Regions from separate parts of the Neobacillus sp. S1227 genome, predicted to be linked through region 2. Evidence: predicted binding sites of a transcription regulator. Region 2 holds the regulator's gene; each other region holds the start of a gene.

Region 1 (4,202 bases), 1.1 Mb from region 2:
ACATGCCCAGGTCCCAATAGGATCATTTTCGCAGCGATTAAGGCCATTTCTTTTGGCGGCTTTTCCATGTCGGTTTTCAGCCAGTGTTGAATCAGCCCCAATTGGGCGGAACTGACAAAGGCGATGAGGTATTCCGGAGGAACTAGCATGTCTTCTACATTAAGTTTTAAAGCAATATTTTGAAAAAATTGCTGTTTGATTAATTCCTTAAATTTGACTTGAAAGGAGGGATCCCCTTTTGGACCTAAAACAACCTTCATAAACCTGGCATTCTCTTGAAAGTGTTCAAACAACCTTAGAATGACAGGAAAGGGCTCATCCTGATTGATAGAGAGAAGTGCATCCTTTGGATTGATTTCACTTGCTATGCCTTCTATTTTTTTTAGAACTTCTTCTTCACTTTGCTCCAGCAAGTCGTATTTATCCCGGTAATGCAGGTAAAACGTGCCGCGGTTCATTTGCGCTTTTTCTGTTAATTCCCTGACCGTTACGCCTTCGAACCCTTTTTCCTCCATTAACTCTGTCAGGGCATCACGAATCAGCATTTTCGTTCGGGCAGCTCGTTTATCGTGTGTTTGGTTAGCCATTTTCAGTGCCTCCAAGAAATATTTATTTTCTAAATTAAATATAATAAATGGTGCGGATATTAATCAACACATTGTTGATTTATTGAAAGATGGTTAAAAGGATTCTTGTGTTGGAAAGTAAAGTATCAAAATTGGAAAGTAATTTGTCAAAACAGGAAAGTAAACATGCAGGTTTGGAAAGTAAGACTCTTTTTTGGAAAGTAAACGACAAAATGACGAAAGTATTACCAAAAAACAGGAAATAAAATTGAATTTCCGAATATTTTTGCGAGGCTCTGCTAACCATAAACGATGGATTTCCTAATTTAAAGAGGTGATTGCGATGCTGATTAGCATATTAAATGGTATCCATGCGCAAAATTTCCTTTTTGAAGAAGCTGCCTCCATCGTTTTTTATTTTACGATCTACTCCTTTTTCGGCTGGATGCTTGAAAACAGCTATAACTTCTTTACAAAAGGGACTTTTATTAAAGCCAATTTTTTGTACGGACCGTTTAAACCGATGTATGGCTTTGTGCCTATACTGCTAGTTATGCTGACTAAATCAGATTTTCATTGGATGATCGTGCTGCTGCTATGTTTCACGATTCCCACCGTGGTGGAATACATAAGCGGTGCCTTGCTGCAGAAATTTTTCAGGAAGCAGTGGTGGGATTATTCCGGCATGCCCATGCAGTTGCACGGCCACATTTGTCTGCCATTTTCCCTATGCTGGGGTGTGCTCTCGCTCATATGTCTAAAATGGGTTCATCCTGCAATTATCACATTATATGAGGCTTCAGAAACGCTATGGAACTGGACATGGCCTGCCCTCATGTTATATTTCATCGCCGATTTGGCGCTGACAGTACGGAAGTACGTCCAAGGGCCTGAAACTATTAGTAATCTAGATACTGTCGAATAGCAGGTGCTGTTCTCTGAAAACGTTAGCAAAATTGAATAATTCCAGTAGGCTGCTTGACATCATAGTCACACAGCAGCTTGCAATTGCTCCTTTTTTCGCAGGAAGAAGGAGTTTTTTTAATGAATGTGTAATTTTGTTTATATAGATTTTTATGCTTTCTGGTGAATATATTTATAGAATAAAAGTAGAATTGGGAATATCCGAATCGGAGAGGGGAAAAATTATGAGACTGGAAGGAAAGGAGATTTATCTTCGCTTTCTGGAGGAGAAGGATGCGAAAGCGATGACACAGATTACAATCAAAAACCGGGAGTTTTTCCAAGAAACTTCACCTAAACGTAGTGAGCACTTTTACTCATTTGAGCACCAATTGAGGTCGATACGGTTTGTTATCCAGTGCCGGGAACTAGAAACCCAATATTCATTTGGCATCTTTCTAAAAAAAACGGATGAGTTAATTGGCGATATTGAATTATTCGATATAGTTAGGGATTCTTTTCAAAGCTGTTATATCGGTTACAGCCTTGATCGTCAATACAACGGAAAAGGGTATATGACGGAAGCAGTGAAGCTAGTAGTTAATTATGCTTTCAAGGAACTCGGACTCCACCGGATTGCCGCTGGTGTCATGCCTTCTAATGTTGGCTCCATCCGTGTTCTTGAAAAAGCAGGTTTTGAAAAAGAAGGGATTGCGCGGAAAAATATTAAGATTAATGGGAACTGGGAAGACCATCTTCAGATGTCGATTTTAAATGAAATAGAGTAGAAGAGAAGAATTAGACGCTTCTCTTCTTCTGTTTTTATATAAAAAACCATTTTGAAGTAAATTAACAATAATTATTGAATGGGAGAGTGATTCCTATTTATAAAAAACAAGAACGGATGCTAGTTTGGCTCGCCTTTACCGTAGCGGCCATCATGGCACTATCCATCATTGGCCGGATTTTTTCAGGATAATGAAAATCCGATGGAATGGAGAACATAAGGACGCTTGCGAAAAAATTCCTACCCACCAATGTGACATACATAACAATTCTTTAGAAAGGTGGTCCAGTGAGGAGAAATGGTTAACCAAGAAGCGGTTTTCTTCAGCCGGGTTTTAACCGAGCTGACTCTATCCTTCCATATCATATATGCAACGATCGGTGTCGGGGTACCGCTAATGATTATGATTGCGCAATGGGTGGGAATCAAGAAACAGGATGAACACTATATTTTATTAGCAAGAAGGTGGACGAGGGGCTTTGTTATCACGGTGGCGGTGGGTGTCGTGACCGGAACGGCGATTGGTCTGCAGCTATCCCTCCTCTGGCCGAATTTCATGGAGTTGGCCGGAAATGTCATTGCCCTGCCGCTGTTTATGGAAACGTTCGCCTTTTTCTTTGAAGCCATTTTTCTGGGTATCTACATTTACACCTGGGACCGCTTCAAAAATCAGAAGAAGCACCTTCTTCTATTAATTCCTGTTGCATTGGGTGCATCCTTTTCAGCCATATTTATTACCATCGTCAACGCCTTTATGAACGCGCCGCAAGGCTTTGACATTGTAAAAGGGCAGCTGGTGAATGTCAGCCCTCTGGTTGCGATGTTCAATCCGGCGATGCCGACAAAAGTTGCCCATGTCTTGTCCACGGCCTATATGGCCTCTGCGTTTGTCCTGGCTTCCATCGGGGCTTACCGCCTTCTCGTAAAGGACTCCAAGCATGTGTATCATAAAAAGGCTCTTTTTTTAACGATGAAGCTTGGCCTGATCTTTTCCGTGGCCACCGCAGTAATCGGCGATTTTTCCGGAAAATACCTGGCTGAATACCAGCATGAAAAACTAGCTGCAGCGGAGTGGCATTTTGAAACAGAGAAAGGTGCACCGCTTTATCTGTACGGCGTTCTTGATAATGGGGAAGTGAAATATGCTTTAAAAATTCCATTTGGTCTTAGTATTTTGGCACACAGTAAGCCAAATGCAGAAGTAATTGGGCTCGACCGTTTCCCCGATAACGAAGAGCCTCCCCTTTATATTCACTACCTGTTCGATTCAATGGTCACCATCGGAATGGGTTTGACGTTTCTTTCTTTTGTCTATGTTCTCGGTGTGCATCGAAAATGGCGGATTATTTTTAAAAAATGGTTTGGCTGGCTGCTGGTACTTTGTGGGCCATTGTCGGTGATTGCCATTGAAGCAGGCTGGTGGATGACCGAGGTAGGACGGCAGCCGTGGATTCTTCGCGGAATCATGGGGACAAGTGAGGCAGCCACGGGCAGCGGTCAGGTCGATACGATGTTAATGTTGTTTTCGTTGCTTTATCTCATCCTTGGGATTGGCAGTATTCTCGTCCTAATTAGGATGTTTCGCAAAAATCCGGTTGAACAGGAACTGGCGGACCGCGACGCGGAAAAGGCAGGTGACCTTAAATGACGCTCGAAATACTTGGAATAACGGTTCTAGGCGTATTTTTGTTTGGCTATATCATTGTTGCCTCCATCGATTTTGGCGCTGGGTTCTTCAATGCATTCAGTGTTGTTACGGAAAAAGAGCATATTTTAACTAGAGTGATTCAGCGCTACCTTTCTCCAGTTTGGGAAGTTACCAATGTATTTTTAGTTTTTTTCTTTGTAGGGATGGTTGGATTTTTTCCAAAAACAGCTTATTACTACGGGTCTACTCTGCTTGTTCCGGCTAGTATTGCGACGATACTCCTGGCGATTCGCGGTGC
Region 2 (4,202 bases):
TCGGGGCTCAATTCTAAAACCTTGGTTGCGATTCTGTTAATAAAATAACGGTCGTGTGAGACGAACAAAATAGTACCAGGATAATCAATTAAAGCATTCTCAAGAACTTCCTTGCTGTCTAAATCCAAATGGTTGGTAGGTTCGTCCAATATTAATAAATTTGCTTTCTCGAGCATTAGCTTGGCAAGGGCTAGGCGGGCTTTTTCGCCGCCGCTTAATGACAAAACGTTTTTAAGCACATCGTCACCGGAAAATAAGAAATTCCCAAGCACCGTACGGATTTCCCTTTCCGGTTTCAGTGGATATTCATCCCATAGCTCGTTTAAGACGCGTTTATTGGAGGTTAGGTTGGCTTGTTCTTGATCGTAATAGCCGATGGATAGATTGGTCCCGTATTGAATGGTACCAGCCAAAGCGGGAAGCTTTTTAATTATAGTTTTTAAAAGGGTCGACTTCCCGATTCCGTTAGGGCCGACAAGGGCAATACTGTCGCCTTTATACACACGAAAGGAAATATCCTCGGAAACCTTCTCGCCATCATAGCCGACAGCAACCGAATCAACAGTAAGTACATCATTGCCGCTTTGCCGCTCAATTTCAAATGAGAAGGAAGCGGATTTTTCATCCCCTGATGGCCGGTCCAAGATTTCCATTTTTTCAAGCTTCTTTCGCCGGCTTTGCGCCCGCTTAGTAGTTGTGGCCCGTGCGATGTTGCGCTGAATGAAATCCTTTAAAGCAGAAATTTCCTCCTGCTGCTTTTCATAAAGCTTCATGTCGCGTTCATAATTGGCGGCTTTCTGTTCAAGATAAGAGCTATAATTACCGGTAAATCGCTGAATCAGGCGGCGTGATAGTTCATATACCTCAGTGACGACTTTATCCAAAAAATAGCGGTCATGCGAAACAATTAAAATTGCGCCTTCATAACCCTGCAGATATTGCTCCAGCCAGGAAAGGGTTTCGATATCCAAATGGTTGGTAGGTTCGTCCAAAATTAAAATATCAGGTCTTGTCAGCAGCAGTTTGCCTAGCGCGAGACGCGTTTTTTGTCCGCCGCTTAGACTTGAAATCATTAACGTCGTGTCAGAAAAATTTAACCCATGCAATACAGAGCGGATATCGGCCTCATACTGATAGCCGCCTTGCTCTTTAAATTTAACTTGCAATTCATCATATTCCTTTAATACTCGTTTGTATTTTTCTGGGTCTCCGAAAACAGCAGGGTCAGCCATTTGCTGTTCCAGCTTCCGGAGCGATTTTTCCATCGCTTGCAGGTTCTCAAAAACCGTCAGCATTTCCTCCCAAATGGACAAATTGGACTCCAAACCCGTATTTTGCGCCAAATAACCAACGGTAACATCCTTTGGTTTGATGATTTCCCCGCCGTCATAACCTATTTCGCCGGCGATGATTTTCAATAACGTTGATTTCCCCGCTCCATTCCGTCCGACAAGGGCAACACGGTCACGGGTTTGTAATTCTAGTTTTATATTCGATAAAATAAGTTCAGCACCATAATATTTTTGTAGTTGATTAACCTGTAATAAAATCATTTTTTTCACCTCTAATACCTTACGAATAGTGTACCGTATTAACCGATTGTCGGCAATGAAGTGAAATTTTTAATGGAATTATAAAAAAATATACTGATAGTTCAAAGTTTCACACACATGGACATAAAAATATTGTATTATTTTTTGTAGGAGGATTTCTTATATGGCTGAATTTACTCATTTTAATGAAGAAGGCAGGGCCAAGATGGTTGATGTCAGCGATAAGCCAGAAACGGCACGCACGGCAGTTGCCCAGTCCAGCATAACAGTAAGCTCTGAAATTTATGAAAAAATCACAAACCACGAAATGAAAAAGGGCGATGTCTTAGCAGTTGCCCAGGTTGCTGCGGTGATGGCGGCGAAAAAGACATGGGATATCATTCCAATGTGCCACCCAATTCCATTAACAGGTATCAATATTAATTTTTTCTGGGAGCAGGCCGGGCAGGAACAATATACACTGCATATTGCTGCATCAGTTAAAACTAAAGGCAGTACGGGGGTTGAGATGGAAGCGCTAACAGCCGCCTCTGCTTGTGCCCTAACCGTTTATGATATGTGCAAGGCAGTTGATAAAGGGATGGTGATCGGACCAACCTTTTTGGTGGAAAAAACTGGCGGCAAAAACGGTGATTTTAGAAGAGAAATCTAATATATCTATTAATATTGAAGGGTGGGAGAAATATGTCCAATGAAACGATGAAAATACCACAGGCAACAGCAAAGCGTCTGCCCTTATATTATCGATTTTTACAAAACCTTCATTCTTCTGGCAAGCAAAGGGTGTCATCTGCAGAATTAAGTGAAGCAGTAAAGGTCGATTCGGCAACAATTCGCAGGGATTTCTCTTATTTTGGTGCCCTTGGAAAAAAAGGGTACGGTTATAACGTAAACTATTTGTTATCGTTTTTCCGGAAAACTCTTGATCAGGATGAATTAACAAAGGTAGCGTTAATCGGGGTGGGTAATCTCGGCACTGCTTTTTTACATTACAATTTTTTAAAAAATAATAACACAAAAATCTCTTGCGCCTTCGATGTGGATCCCGGAAAAATCGGCGGTTCAATAGGCAATGTTCCCGTTTATTCGATGGATGATTTAGAGCAGTATTTGATCGAGGAAAATATTTCGGTGGCGATTTTGACGGTGCCGGCTCCGGTTGCTCAGCAAATCACAGACAAGCTAGTGAATACGAAGGTAAAAGGGATTTTAAACTTTACACCAGCAAGACTGAATGTCCCTCCATCTATCCGCGTGCATCATATTGACTTGGCGGTGGAGCTGCAGTCACTTGTTTACTTTTTAAAGCATTATCCAAGCGAAGTAGTTGAAGAATAAATAATAAATGGGCTTCTCGCCAAAATAGGTGAGAGGCCCATTTTTCGTTTGGAAACATTTTTCCTATACAGCTCACTATACAAAAGAAGTTAAAGCGGGTAAAATGAATTTACAAATAAGTATTGTAATCCAATAGGGAAGGTTGGGATTAAAATGACAAAAACAGTTCGCTCAATCCCACGGCCGTTAGTGAAAACAAACCAGTGGGTGATTGTTATAAGTGTTGTGTTAACATGGTTATCCGGACAGGAATGGTTTTTGTTAGTGCCGTTTAGTGCCGGTATGTTTGGTCTTTTATTCGGATTTAATCCGATTATGCAAATAGCAAAACTGTTTTTAAGAAAGGATCCAAAGGCTTATATACCGGAGGATTGGGAGCAGCAGCAATTTAATCAAAAAATTGCCGTATCGTGTTTGGGAATTGGATTTGCAGGATTCCTGCTGGGATGGAATACTGTAGGCTATATATTTACGGTTATGGTTGCTGTGGCCGCCTTTATCGCGATACTTGGATTTTGCATCGGATGTTTTATTCATTATCAGTGGAACCAATACCGTTATAAAAGGGCGAACCAATAAAGTTAGAGGTCTGAATTATTCAGCCTCTTTTTTTGTTTTTTTGCTTACATTTTACCTAGTCCTAAGGATAAGGGGATTGCAGTTGCGGTCGGTATTGTGTTGACCTTGTCGAGGGCGTTCTGTGATGTATTCTTTAAAACCTATCAACAGAATGCGCTAAAGGAAACCGGAGATTAATAAGAAAGAGGCTGTTTATGTGACAGCCTCATTTCTTCATTTGCCCCTTATATTTAAAATGAAAAACAATCATCTTTAAGGCTGATCCAAAGTCAAAGGTGGCCAGGATGACCAAAAGGTAACTAAAGAAGCCCCAGCCATTGTTTTGAACATCATCGATGGCAAAATAGGTGAACAGGGCCCCAAGTATTAAATAAATCAAACCGGAAAACAAAGGTGAACGTCTCATAGAAATCCTCCGATAAAGTTTTGAACTGCCTCTGCCTCACGCATCAGCCGCTCAATGTCATCCTTATAAACCGACTGAACAAGGACGACCATCGTGTTCATAGATACATGGGCGAAAATCGGCACCAGGATCCGTTTAGTTTTTACATAAAGAAAAGCAAAGGTAAAGCCCATCGCCGAGTAAATAAGCAGATGCTCAGGCTCCATATGGACAAGCGCAAAGATCACCGAGCTGATTAGCGCAGAAATAAAGAAATTAAACCGTTTATAAAAAGCCCCAAAGATAATTTTTCGAAACACAATTTCCTCTAAAATCGGGCCGATAAT
Region 3 (4,202 bases), 2.0 Mb from region 2:
AAGTCGCTCTCCATCTTTATGCGTTGGTTTACGCAGGTTAAATAGGGCCTTAATACAGAATAGTACCAGGATAATTACACCGATTAAGAAGATGGTGTCAGGTACCGCACGCCAGGTTAAAATGGTTTGCACCAGATCCTTTTGCAGGAAGGAGGAAGCGCGGCTTGCTGCATATCCGTGATAAAATGCCTCTTTTATTTGCATAAATCCAACTGGAAGCAAGGACAATAAGACCATTCCTGCTAGACCAATGTTTAACAGAATGCAGCTTATCTTAAGCCATTTGTCATTCCAGGCCTCAGGCTTCACAATATTCCTTAACGAATAAAGAAGTACTGCACAGGCAAACATTCCGTAAACACCCATCATCGAAGCATGTCCATGGGTTGGTGTTAAGAATTGTCCATGTTCGAAATAGGCTACCGCTGGCAGATTAATTAAGAAACCAAGTACCCCGGCACCGACAAGGTTCCATATCGCAACAGAAATCAAAAACCAGAACGTACCTTTGTAAGGGAAGTCGACACCGCCGTCACGCATCATTTTGTACTGCTCATAAGCTTCAAGAATTAACAATGTCAATGGAATAACTTCCAATGCAGAGAAGACTGCACCTAGACCAATCCATACTTCAGCTGAACCATTATAATAATAATGGTGTCCGATACCGATTACGCCGCTGCCAAGAAGCAGGGTTAATTGGAAATATAATTGTCTTAACGTTGATTTCTTGGTTACAAGACCTAATTGAACTAATAAGAAACCAATAACAACGACTGCAAAAACTTCAAAAATACCTTCTACCCATAAATGGATAATCCACCAGCGCCAATAGTCGGCAAATGTAAAGCTTGTACCTGGGTTGATAAATAAGGCAAAGATATAAAAAGCCGGTACAGCAATCGCAGAGTAGAATAGTAAGTGTATCAATCCGCCTTTGTCGGACTCTTTCTTAAGCCCTGCTTTGATACCGCGGAATACGATAAACAGCCAGATTAGCATTCCTACTATTAAGATAAGCTGCCAAACTCGTCCAAGCTCAATATATTCCCAACCGGTATGGCCAAACAAGAACCAGGCATTTCCCAATTTTCCATTGGCACCAAGCCACTCTCCAACCATACTTCCGCCAACAAGAACCACTAATGCCCAGAATAAAATATCAACTAAAAGACCTTGTTTCTTTGGTTCATAACCGCCAACTAAAGGGGCTACATAGATTCCCATGCCCAGCCATGCGGTGGCAATCCAGAAAATCGCCAGCTGCAAGTGATAGCCTTTGGAAATATTAAATGGAAGAATATCATGGATCCACTTAATTCCAAAGAAGCTGTCTGGTTCGATATAATAGTGGGCTAAGAGAGCACCAAACATACACTGAACAAAGAATAATACCGATACAACCGTAAAATACTTTCCTGTTTTCACCTGTGAACTTGTTACAGGCATCTTGTGCAAATCAATACGAGGGAAGTTTCCTTCTTTATATGCTTCCTGCATACCAAATTGATAACGATAGAATAGATATAAGATGATCCCAACCATTAAAATTAGGATTGTAACGCTGGCACCGCTCCACCAAATAGCGGAAAAGGATAGATGGTTACCGGCGTCTTCAAAATATGGCCAGTTATTCGTGTAAGTGATTTTGTCTCCAGGACGAACCGTGCTTGAAAGCCAAGCTGTCCAGAAGAAGAAATCAGAGATTTGTTTGATTTGGTCACCTTTGTCAACATAGGCACGGTCTGTTGATGGTATATCAGAATCTTTGATTAGATTGGCTTTTAACCCCCAGCCGTCGCCTTTTGTAAAAATATCCTTATAGTAAGCCCTAACTTTTTCAAGGCCATTTACTTGTGCGTCTGTCAGCTTTAATGTATCTTTACTCGCATCATAGCGATTTTTGCGCATTTCTTTAATAACTTGGTTTTTAATAATCTGCTTTTCATCTTCACTTAATGAAGCAAATTTTTTACCATATTGCTGTTCCGCTTTAAAATCCTGCATTCCTCCAGTATAGATTTTTAAAGCCTCTGCTGTATAATCCGGACCCATATAGGAACCATGTCCTAAAACGGTACCGTAGTCCATTAAACCATACTTTTGCCAGACAGCTTGTCCGCCCATAATGGATTTTTTCGTTAATATAACTTCACCTTTTGAATTAGTTACTTCCAATGGTCTTGGCGCCTGCTCTTTAAAAATCCAATAGCCTCCGCCAAGCAAAATGGTAAAGCTGATTAATATGGTAATAATTAAAATGGATTTTAAAAGTGCGTTTCTATTTTCCTTTACCACGCTCTTAGGCTGAGTCCCCCGCTTTATTTCCATTTCCTTCATCCTTTCTGTTATCAATCCGAGAAGTATTTTAGTCTAAAAAAAAACGTATAATAGTGACTTTTATCACACATATCACTTTATGTATACTTTTTCACAAATTTGTCACATTGAGAATTATTTTCATTAAAATCCATCGAGATATGACGCTAATCACATTTCTTATGGGATTTCACTGCTACAATGTTATTAAACAAACGATAAAAGAGGTGTTCATTGTATGGAACAAAGAATAATTGAATTAGATGTACGTGAGGATATAAAGAATAAACTCGAACCATTTCAAAAGATTATGGAGGCAGTAAAAGAATTAAATAATGCTGGAGATGTATTCATCCTCCATGCACCTTTTAAGCCGTCGCCTCTATTTACCGTCCTAAAGGCAAAGGGCTTTACCCATGAAGAAGAAGAATTAGAGAAAAAGCATTGGAAAGTAGTTTTTACAAAGAAAAGTTAAAAGTGATTTGGAGTGTGATCTGCAATGATTTTAGATAACCGCGGGCTCGAACCGCCGCAGCCGATGATGCGAACCTTAGCCGCTTTAGAAGGTTTAGGCGAAGGGGAAGTTTTAACGATTATTAATGATAGAAGACCGATGTTTCTATATGAACAGCTTGAAGAATTAGGATATCAACAAAGAACAGAACAACAACCAGACGGAAGTTTTAAAATAGAAATCTTCCGCTAGGAAGGTGAGTCGAATGCTTCCTCAGAATCTAGGAACTGAAACAAATATTAAGCTGCCTTTTTCGTTTATTCTTTTTAGTTTAATTGCCCTTGTCGCCTCACAGATTCTGCTGTTGGCAAACGGGAATATGCTGACGGATGGAGCTTTTCGCATTCCTGCCCTTTGGTCGGCAGCCCATCTTTTAATCCTTGGCTGGGCCTTAATGGTGGCCATGGGTGCAATGTACCAGCTTGTTCCGGTTGCTTTTTTGACGAAAATTTGGAATGAGAAATTTGGATTTGTTCAATTTTTCATCACGGCAGCAGGGATAACCTCTTTTTCGGCGATGCTGTATGCAGCACCGCAAAATGCTGTCATTCCTGGTGTCATTACCCTAATTGGAATTTTTATGTTCCTATTCCAGATGCTGATGACGCTTAGAACACAAGCAAACCCTACTATTCTTACTGCTTTTGTGGGAACGGCATTAGTTTGCCTGTTTATGACCATTTTCTTGGGAATAACGATGATCTACAGTATGAAAACAGGCTTTCTCGTCGACCATTATCAAGGCATATTTAAAAGCCATCTTTTATTGGGCTTGACCGGTTGGTTTACTTTATTAATCTTTGGCTTTTCCTATAAGATGGTGCCGATGTTTTCTTTGGCCCATGGTTTTCCAATGGTGCAGGCCCGATATGTGTACGGAATTTATGTATCCGGGCTTGTCCTTTCAATCATTTCTTTCTTTATTAACAGCAGTATTTTATTAAAGATTGGATTCTTCCTGCAATTGGCCGGCTTCTCTATTTTCAGCTGGCATATTAGTATTATCATTAAAAAAAGGTTAAAGAAAAAACTCGATAAGCCATTTTGCTTCGCCCTTTCTGCGATTGGTTTTGGGAATGTGATTCATGCAGCCGCCTTTATGGTCTTGTTCAGCAGCAAATTTGCAAGTCTTATTGGCCCGCTTCTATATTGCTATATACTGTTGTGGATTGTTTTAAGTATTATCGGATATTTATATAAGATCGTTCCATTCCTGTGGTGGACCTATAAATACAGTAAAGAAATCGGAAAGGTTAAAGTTCCTTCGTTGAAGGAAATGATGAATGAAAAGTTGATTGTACCGGTCTTATCAGTATTCATTGGCTCCGTTCTAATTGTCTTTTTGGCACTTTTATTAAAAACAGTGATT
Region 4 (4,202 bases), 470 kb from region 2:
CCCGACCTTGCCCGGAATTACGCCGGCGGCCATGACCTTGTCGATAATGACCAAGATCCGATGGAAACGCTCATGCAAGGCCGGGCGACCATCCACGGCACCCATGTTGCCGGCATTATTGCCGCAAATGGAAAAATTAGAGGTGTAGCCCCTGAGGCCAAAATTGTTGCGTATCGGGCGCTTGGTCCAGGCGGCGGGGGGACGACCGAGCAGGTGCTGGCAGCGATTGATCAGGCCATCAAGGACAAAGTCGACATCATGAATCTCTCGCTTGGAAACAGCATCAACGGTCCAGACCTGCCGATCAGTCTGGCGCTCGACCGTGCCGTCGAGAATGGGATCGTCGCTGTCGCTGCATCGGGCAACTCCGGACCAAATGTGTGGACGGTCGGTTCCCCAGGAACATCGGCGAAAGCCATTTCGGTTGGGGCCTCAACGCCTACAATGGAAATTCCCCAATTATTAATAGAAGGAATGCAAAACCCGCTCCGGGTCCAGCCAATGGAGGGGTCGGGGGATTGGTCGCTTGACCGGACACTCCCAATCGTCGACGGCGGCATCGGCCAACCCAACGAACTCGAGAACGTTCAGGGGAAAATTGTTCTAATGAAGCGCGGCGAGTTAACTTTTTCGGAAAAAGCAAAAAATGCCCATGAAGCGGGGGCAAAGGCGGTCGTGGTCGCAAACAATCTCAAAGGCACCTTCATTGGCAATCTCGATGCACCCGTGGATATTCCGATTGGGTCGATCACTAAAAGCGAGGGAGAATTTTTACGAAAAAAATTAACAAACAACAGATTGACGGCAAGGCTCAAAATAAATGAAGAAATTGACCGGCTTGCTGACTTCAGCTCCAGGGGGCCAGTCACAGAAACATGGGATATCAAGCCGGACCTCGTCGCTCCGGGGGTGGCCATCAACTCGACCATTCCCGGCGGCTACTTAAGCCTGCAGGGGACGAGCATGGCAGCACCACATGTGGCAGGTGCCTGCGCTTTGATCAAGCAGGCCCACCCGGACTGGACGCCGGAGCAGATTAAAGCGGCGTTGATGAATACCGCCAAACCGTTGGTAAAAGAGCCAAGCGAGCCAAGCAGCACGAGCCCGGGAGAAACAACCAGCAAACCAATCAGAATTGACCCAATCGGCGGCATCAATAAAGGTAAACCCCAACTTACCCCCGGACCCTATTACCGCACGTACGAGCAGGGGGCTGGCCGCATCCGGGTAGATGACGCGATCCAAACAGAATCGCTGGTCATGCCGGGCAGTATCAGGTTCGGAAAGTTTAGCAGCCTGAAAAATGTACATAAAGCGCAATTAAAAATCGAAAATATCAGCGACAATCCAAAACGCTACACGTTTGATATTCCGCAGCACATCGACGGCCTCGAGTGGCGCTTTCCGCTGGCAGTTACACTGGAACCGGCAGAAACGCGCGAAATTACCGTAGAGCTCTCAGTCGACCCGGAGATTTTTAAAGGGAAAATTCACGATGGCTTTCTAACATTACATGCCGGGAGCCAGTCCATTCAAATCCCGTTTTTGTATGTTCTTGAGGAGCCGGGATATCCAAGGATAATGGGCTTTGATTTTGCGGAAGGGGATGAGCCGGGCACTTACCAGTATGAGGTCTACGTCCCGGGGGGCGCGGAGGAGTTTGGAATTGCCCTATTCAACCCTGATGATTACCGCTTTGTCGGCTTTCTCGACACAAGCACGGATGTAAAGAAGGGACTAATCCGTAAAGCCTTCAAAGCTGAAGACCTCCCATATGAAGGAACTTACCGAGCCAAAGTCTTCGCCAAAAAGTCTGGGAAAGAGGATTTTATTGAAACGATGATTTCAATTTATAAAAATTAAGACAAAAAATTAGGGCGGTAAACGAAGTGAGAATGCCGCCCGAAATCCTGATTAACCTTCGGGAAATTTTTCAAAAATCAGAATAAAACGTTCACAAAATGGACACAAAATTGCCAAAAAAACTTCAAGAATTACAATACAATAAGAGTGTGACTTGGACTTCCAAGATATATGAAAAATTGGGAAATTGTTTGTGGAATAATTCACGTAAATTCATTGACAACGCAAGGTGCCTATTGTATGCTAACAAAGGGTGTGGGTGGTAGGGTTTTCATCAAAAATTAATTTGACAAAAGCCCACTCATGATTTATCATTATCACCTTTTTGTTTTTCATTCTCTGCCAAGTGAGGATGATTTTATTATGAAAAAGAACCGCAATCCATTTCAAGCCATGGCTTTAATGTCTGCCATTGTTTCCCAGCTGGTCGGTTCCATCCTCATCGGCATCTTTGCCGGAAGATGGCTGGACGAGAAATGGGATACAGAACCAATTTTCTTGATAATTGGACTGCTTCTAGGCCTTGCGGCGGGGGTTTATTCCATGCTTGTGTCAATCCGCCATTTCTATTCAGGAGATAAATAAACATGCCAGATTTCAGAGAAATGTACAACAGGCAGAGGAAATGGATGTTTTACTTGTTGTCCATCTATGTTCTTGGCTGGGGCTTCACTACATACAAAACGACTTTCCTTGGGTTGATCCTTGGGACATGCTTTAGTTTCTTTATGCTTTGGATGTTAGTGAGAAAAACAGAGAAATTTGACAAAGCCGTTTCGGCAGGAAAAAAGGTCAAATCATTGGGCTCGCTGCAAAGAATGGCGATCGCGGCAATTGCGGTAATGATTGCGCTAGAATACCCTGATTATTTTCAAATTGTTAGTGTTGTTTTGGGCCTAATGACAGCCTACATTGTCATTATGATAGATTATTTTTATCATGCTTTGCATGGTTAAATCAAAAATGCCGACTGGACAAATCCTATAGGGGGGTTCAACAGGCGCAGTTAGCTTTAAGCGTTCGGAATTTCGCAATAAAATTCCGGTTAACTATGGTAATGAAGGGAAGCGAGGTGAGTTTATATGCATCATGGGGCTCCTGAATTTGAATTGTTTGGCCTGTGGTTTAATGCAGCGAACATTCTGATGATCACAATTGCTAGTGCGATTGTCTTTCTTATTGCCGTATTAGCAACCCGCAAACTGGCAATGAAACCTACGGGGATGCAAAACTTTATGGAATGGGTGATGGACTTTGTTAAGGGCATCATCAACAGCACGATGGATTGGAAAGAAGGCGGGCGTTTCCACATCCTAGGTATAACATTAATTATGTATATTTTTGTATCAAACATGCTGGGTCTTCCTTTCGCAATTGTCGTTGACGAAAAGCTTTGGTGGAAATCACCGACAGCTGACCCGATGATTACGTTAACTTTGGCGGTCATGATTTTGGGTCTTACCCACTATTATGGCATCAAGTTGAAGGGTGCAAAGGGATATGCAGAAGGCTTTTTCAGTCCAATGAAATTCTTATTCCCATTAAAGATTATCGAGGAATTTGCGAACACATTGACGCTTGGTCTGCGTCTTTACGGTAACATTTACGCTGGTGAATTGCTTCTATCGCTCTTAGCAGCGGGATTAGCACACCAAGGAATCGCCGGTACAATCGCCGCCATTCCGCTAACACTTGTATGGCAAGGCTTCTCGATCTTCGTCGGATCGATCCAAGCGTACATCTTTACTATGTTAACGATGGTTTATATGGCACACAAAGTGAGTCATGACCATTAATATATTTTTTTTATAAAAAATAAAACTTATTTATACATTTTAAGGAGGAACAAAATAATGAATCTTATAGCAGCAGCAATTGCAATTGGTCTAGCAGCAGTAGGCGCAGGTATTGGTAACGGTCTTATCGTAGGACGTACAGTTGAAGGTATCGCTCGTCAGCCAGAAGCACGTGGATTACTACAAACTACAATGTTCATCGGGGTTGCGTTAGTAGAAGCATTACCGATCATCGGCGTTGTTATCGCGTTCATGGTCTTAAACCGATAAAATTTAAAAACTCCAGATGGCGAAGAGACATTCATCTAACTTCGCCATTCTATTATCCCGCTTTAACGGGCAGTAAGCTTTAGTGCGTGGGGAAACTCAGTGTAGTTAAACTGCCCGTAAAAGCCCGATAAGTTCAACTAGCAATCAGTGGGGGATGAAAAGAACCCCCACTGATTGAGTTTCACTTATGTTCGTTTATGCATTTCTAGTGTGAGCAACTCTTGAAAGGAGTGAACCCAGGGTGTTAACAAGCAGTTTAGTATTAGGTGCTGC

Evidence for each region. The regulator Rex, encoded in region 2, represses fermentation and respiration genes when NADH is low (regulators of the CRP and FNR family bind a similar motif). The targets are predictions, from matches to a motif close to TTGTGAAATATTTCACAA.
Region 1: ACZ5AE_RS25025 (cytochrome ubiquinol oxidase subunit I) is a predicted target of Rex. The motif match lies at 2,507-2,524, and genes of this name have one in related genera.
Region 3: ACZ5AE_RS20335 (nitric-oxide reductase large subunit) is a predicted target of Rex. The motif match lies at 2,420-2,437, and genes of this name have one in related genera.
Region 4: ACZ5AE_RS27690 (AtpZ/AtpI family protein) is a predicted target of Rex. The motif match lies at 2,055-2,072, and genes of this name have one in related genera.

The regions. Positions count from the first base shown of each region.
Region 1 is NZ_AP038276.1:4,965,927-4,970,128, reverse strand. Features, by position in the region: gene ACZ5AE_RS25040 (TetR/AcrR family transcriptional regulator) at 1-587, opposite strand, end outside; gene ACZ5AE_RS25035 (putative ABC transporter permease) at 910-1,491, shown strand; gene ACZ5AE_RS25030 (GNAT family N-acetyltransferase) at 1,715-2,257, shown strand; gene ACZ5AE_RS25025 (cytochrome ubiquinol oxidase subunit I) at 2,555-3,904, shown strand; gene ACZ5AE_RS25020 (cytochrome d ubiquinol oxidase subunit II) at 3,901-4,202, shown strand, end outside.
Region 2 is NZ_AP038276.1:253,970-258,171, forward strand. Features, by position in the region: gene ACZ5AE_RS01410 (ABC-F family ATP-binding cassette domain-containing protein) at 1-1,553, opposite strand, end outside; gene moaC (cyclic pyranopterin monophosphate synthase MoaC) at 1,717-2,205, shown strand; gene ACZ5AE_RS01420 (redox-sensing transcriptional repressor Rex) at 2,238-2,891, shown strand; gene ACZ5AE_RS01425 (DUF4395 domain-containing protein) at 3,045-3,470, shown strand; gene ACZ5AE_RS01430 (YdiK family protein) at 3,676-3,876, opposite strand; gene ACZ5AE_RS01435 (lysostaphin resistance A-like protein) at 3,873-4,202, opposite strand, start outside.
Region 3 is NZ_AP038276.1:4,065,365-4,069,566, forward strand. Features, by position in the region: gene ACZ5AE_RS20335 (nitric-oxide reductase large subunit) at 1-2,331, opposite strand, end outside; gene ACZ5AE_RS20340 (DUF2249 domain-containing protein) at 2,558-2,794, shown strand; gene ACZ5AE_RS20345 (DUF2249 domain-containing protein) at 2,819-3,025, shown strand; gene ACZ5AE_RS20350 (hypothetical protein) at 3,039-4,202, shown strand, end outside.
Region 4 is NZ_AP038276.1:5,574,346-5,578,547, reverse strand. Features, by position in the region: gene ACZ5AE_RS27695 (S8 family serine peptidase) at 1-1,863, shown strand, start outside; gene ACZ5AE_RS27690 (AtpZ/AtpI family protein) at 2,224-2,448, shown strand; gene ACZ5AE_RS27685 (ATP synthase subunit I) at 2,451-2,819, shown strand; gene atpB (F0F1 ATP synthase subunit A) at 2,946-3,659, shown strand; gene atpE (F0F1 ATP synthase subunit C) at 3,717-3,929, shown strand; gene ACZ5AE_RS27670 (F0F1 ATP synthase subunit B) at 4,171-4,202, shown strand, end outside.